One region of the Nonomuraea sp. NPDC047897 genome, then DNA from elsewhere that is predicted to be linked to it. Evidence: riboswitches for the same ligand, from Rfam matches in the RefSeq annotation. Region 1 holds a riboswitch; the other holds the start of a gene.
The links. Region 1 has a riboswitch for glycine ahead of gcvP (aminomethyl-transferring glycine dehydrogenase). Riboswitches for the same ligand answer to the same signal wherever they lie in the genome.

Region 2: linked by a shared signal. The riboswitch ahead of gcvT (glycine cleavage system aminomethyltransferase GcvT) and the one ahead of gcvP (aminomethyl-transferring glycine dehydrogenase) in region 1 are both predicted to bind glycine.

What each region holds. Positions count from the first base shown of each region.
Region 1 covers NZ_JBIDCC010000005.1:84,827-87,021, forward strand. Annotated here, with positions in the region: gene gcvP (aminomethyl-transferring glycine dehydrogenase) at 1-1,033, opposite strand, end outside; glycine riboswitch at 1,189-1,283, opposite strand; gene ACGF0J_RS13115 (MerR family transcriptional regulator) at 1,307-1,927, opposite strand; gene ACGF0J_RS13120 (bifunctional nuclease family protein) at 2,076-2,195, opposite strand, start outside.
Region 2 covers NZ_JBIDCC010000016.1:62,091-64,285, forward strand. Annotated here, with positions in the region: gene ACGF0J_RS31265 (gamma-glutamyl-gamma-aminobutyrate hydrolase family protein) at 1-454, shown strand, start outside; glycine riboswitch at 522-619, shown strand; gene gcvT (glycine cleavage system aminomethyltransferase GcvT) at 751-1,836, shown strand; gene gcvH (glycine cleavage system protein GcvH) at 1,833-2,195, shown strand, end outside.

The DNA of each region.
Region 1 (2,195 bases):
CGTGGTAGACGGCGTACATGCCGGCGATGACGGCGAGCAGCACCTGGGCGGTGCAGATGTTGCTGGTGGCCTTCTCGCGGCGGATGTGCTGCTCGCGGGTCTGCAGGGCGAGCCGGTAGGCCGGATCGCCGTCGGCGTCCACGGACACGCCGACGAGACGGCCGGGAAGCTGCCGCTGCAGGCCCTCGCGCACCGACATGTAGGCGGCGTGCGGGCCGCCGAAGCCGAACGGCACGCCGAACCGCTGCGAGGAGCCGATCGCGATGTCGGCCCCCAGCTCGCCGGGCGCGGTGACGAGGGTGAGCGCCAGCAGGTCGGCGGCGGCCACCACCAGCGCGCCCGCCGCGTGCGCCGCCTCGGCCACGGCGCGGAAGTCGCGCAGCCGGCCGGAGGCGCCCGGGTACTGCACCAGGACGCCGAAGCACTCGGGCAGGTCGCCGTCGAGGGAGTGCTCCACCAGCGTGATGCCGAGGGGCTCGGCGCGGGTGGCGAGCACCGCCTTGGTCTGCGGCAGCGCGTCGGCGTCGACCACGAACACGTCGCTCCTGGCCCGGCCGGCCCGGCGCGCCAGCGTCATCGCCTCGGCGGCGGCGGTCGCCTCGTCGAGCAGCGACGCGCCGGCCACGTCGAGGCCGGTCAGGTCGGAGACGACGGTCTGGAAGTTGAGCAGCGCCTCCAGGCGGCCCTGCGAGATCTCGGGCTGGTACGGCGTGTAGGCGGTGTACCAGCCGGGGTTCTCCAGCAGGTTGCGGCGGATCACCGCGGGCGTCACGGTGTCGTGGTAGCCAAGGCCGATCATGGAAGTGAACACCTGGTTGCGTCCGGCCAGCGCGCGCAGTTCGGCGATCGCCTCGGTCTCGCCGACGGCGGCGGGAAGCTTGAGCCGGTCCTTGGCCCTGATCGCCTCGGGGACGGCCACGGCCACCAGGTCGGCCACGGACTCGAAGCCCACGGCCTCGAGCATGCGCTGCCGCTCTGGCTCCGACGGGCCGATGTGGCGGGTCGAGAACGGCGGAGCTGACAGGTCGGTCATGGAGATGCCTCCCGAGGCTGTGGAGACCGGCGCCAGGGCGCGGACGTGTGCCGGATCTCCCCCTCTGTCATCTCGACCTGAGAGCTTCACCCCGGTCAGGGGCTTGCACCGTCGGTGAGACGCGCCTGGCGGGCGCGGCTGCTTTCCAGAGTCGCCTCACCCGAGCGGTACAGGTGCCTGAGAGATTCCGGGGAGGGTTGCTCCTTCGGCGCCCCCGGGACCGGCCCGGGGACTCTCCCGCACGGGGTCGTCAGCCTTGCGCTCTCCAGGTTACTACCCCAGACGGCGCGCCCGTCGCCGCCGGGCCAGCTCGTCAGCGGGGTGGTCGGCCGGGACGTTGTCCGCGGCCGCCGCCCGTTCCCCCGGCAGCTCCGCGAGGCTGCCCTCGACCTCGCGCCAGACCCGGCCGAGCGCGATGCCGAACACGCCCTGGCCGCCCTGGAGCAGGTCTATCACCTCGTCGGCCGAGGTGCACTCGTAGACGCTGACGCCGTCGCTCATGAGCGTGATCTGCGCGAGGTCGGCCACCCCGCGATCACGCAGATGCTGTACGGCGGTGCGGATCTGCTGCAGGGACACCCCGGTGTCGAGCAGGCGCTTGACCACCTTGAGCACCAGGATGTCGCGGAAGCTGTAGAGCCGCTGGGAGCCCGAGCCCTGGGCGGCTCTTATCGTGGGCTCGACCAGGCCGGTGCGCGCCCAGTAGTCAAGCTGCCTGTAGGTGATGCCGGCCGCCGCGCAGGCCGTCGGGCCCCGGTATCCGATGTCACCCGGCAACGCCGTCGGCTGCTCGTCGAAGAGCAGGCCCTGCTCCCCGGCACGCTGCCGGGCGCTCTCGCGCCGCACCGAATCTTCCTGGCCGGCCGTCTTTCCCTCGCCGCTGCTGACCGCCACGCGGACCTCCGGCTTTCTCTCATCCCGTGGCCTGATCTGGGGGTTCGTAAAAGGGCGACCACGGGTTTCACTTGCACCGTAGGACTGTGACCATGCTCAGTCAACGATCCGGCTCGGCGCGTCGTGAAGCGTAAATGCACTGAAATACCTACCCCGCCCTGCCGAAGTCTTCGGGCGTGATCGTGTCAAGGAACTCCCTGAACTTCTCCACCTCGTCCTCCTGGTCATCGGGGATGATCACTCCGGCCTCCTGGACGACCTCCTCGCT
Region 2 (2,195 bases), on a different contig from region 1:
CGAGAGCACCGGCTACATCCGGCCGCCCCGCGACACGGCCGAGTTCGACCTCCTGTCGGCCGCGCTGGACGCCGAACTGCCCTACCTCGGCATCTGCCGGGGGCTGCAGGTGCTCAACGTGACGCTCGGCGGCACCCTGCACCAGCACCTGCCCGACGTGGTCGGCCACACCGGGCACGCACCCGGGCCGGGCCGCTTCGGCCACCTCGGCGTCCGCCCGGCACCCGGCTCGCGGGTGGCCAAGGCGCTGGGCGACGCGCCCGTGGAGGTGCCGCACTACCACCACCAGGCCATCGACCGGATCGCCCTCGACCTGGCCGTGACGGCCGTGGCCGAGGACGGCACCGTCGAGGCGGTGGAGCTGGACGCGCCGCACTTCGCGGTGGGCGTCCAGTGGCACCCGGAGGCGGCGACCGACTGCGCGCTGTTCGAGGCGCTGGTCGCCTCCTGCTGACCGCCCACCGGTGGGAGGCCCACGCGACAACGACCCCGTCGCGGCACTAGGCTGGCGGCATCACCGGCGACACCGTGCGGGAGAGCGCCCTGGCAGCCATCCAGAGCCCCTGAAGGAGCAAGCCCTCCCCGCAAACCTCTCAAGGCAAAGGACCGCACGGCCTAGGTGACCTCTGGAAAGCAGGCCCGGCGGGCCTCGCCGAAGGTGAAAGTCCGGCAAAACCCGGGCGAAGCTCTCAGGCATCCATGACAGAGGGGGAGGATGCTGGCATCCGACCCTGCCCAGAGGTGCGCTTCATGTCACGACCCACACCGCTGCGAGACGTCCACGAAAGTCTCGGCGCCAAGCTGACCGACTTCGCCGGCTGGCTCATGCCGCTGCGCTACGGCAGCGAGTCCGCCGAGCACAACGCCGTGCGCGAGGCCGCCGGCCTGTTCGACCTCTCGCACATGGGCGAGATCTTCGTGACCGGGCCGCAGGCGGCCGAGGCGCTCGACTACGCCCTGGTGGGTCACCTGTCGGCGCTGGCCGTCGGCCGCGCCCGCTACACCATGATCGTCAACGAGGCCGGCGGCGTGCTCGACGACCTCATCGTCTACCGGCTGGGCGACGAGGAGTTCATGGTCGTGGCCAACGCCTCCAACTACGAGTTGGTCGCCCGTGAGCTGACGGACCGCGCCGGGGCCTACGACGCGGTGGTGGACGACAGGTCCGAGCAGTACGCGCTGATCGCGGTGCAGGGTCCGCGCGCCCAGGAGATCCTCGCCACGCTCACCGACGCCGACCTGGCCGGGCTGAAGTACTACGCCGGCCTGCCCGGCGTCGTCGACGGGCGGCAGGCGCTCATCGCGCGCACCGGCTACACCGGCGAGGACGGGTTCGAGCTGTTCGTCGCCGTCCAGGACGCGGTGCCGCTCTGGCACGCCCTGACCGCGGCCGGCGAGCCGGCCGGGCTGATCCCCGCCGGCCTGTCCAGCCGCGACACGCTCCGGCTGGAGGCGGGCATGCCGCTGTACGGCAACGAGCTGAACGCCGACCTGACCCCGTTCGACGCGGGGCTGGGCAGGGTGGTGAAATTCGACAAGCCCGGCGACTTCGTCGGCAGGGCGGCGCTGGAGGCGGTCAAGGACGTGCCGCCGCGGCGCCGGCTGGCCGGCCTGGTCGCGCAGGGCCGCCGGGTGCCCCGTCACGGGCATCCGGTCACCAAGGACGGCGCCGTCGTCGGCGAGGTCACCAGCGGGGCCCCCTCCCAGACCCTGGGCAGGCCCATCGCGATGGCCTACGTCGACACCGGGGCCGATGCAGGCCTGACCGTGGACATCCGGGGCAGCCAGGAACCAGTGGACCTCGTTGAGCTGCCCTTCTACAGGAGGAACAAGTGAGCAACATCCCCGACGAGCTGAGCTACACCAAGGAACACGAGTGGGTGGCCGGGCTCGACGAGTCCGTCAACGTGACCGTGGGCGTCACCGCCTACGCCGCCGAAGCCCTGGGTGACGTGGTCTACGTGCAGCTTCCCGAGGCGGGCACGACCGTTGAGGCCGGCGACTCGGTCGGCGAGGTGGAGTCCACCAAGTCGGTGAGCGAGATCTACGCCCCGGTCGGCGGCGAGATCGTCGAGGTCAACCAGGCCGTCGTGGACGACCCGTCGCTGGTCAACAACGACCCGTACGGCGAGGGCTGGATGTTCCGCGTGCGGGTGGAGGGCGACCCCGAGGACCTGCTGTCGGCCGAGGAGTAC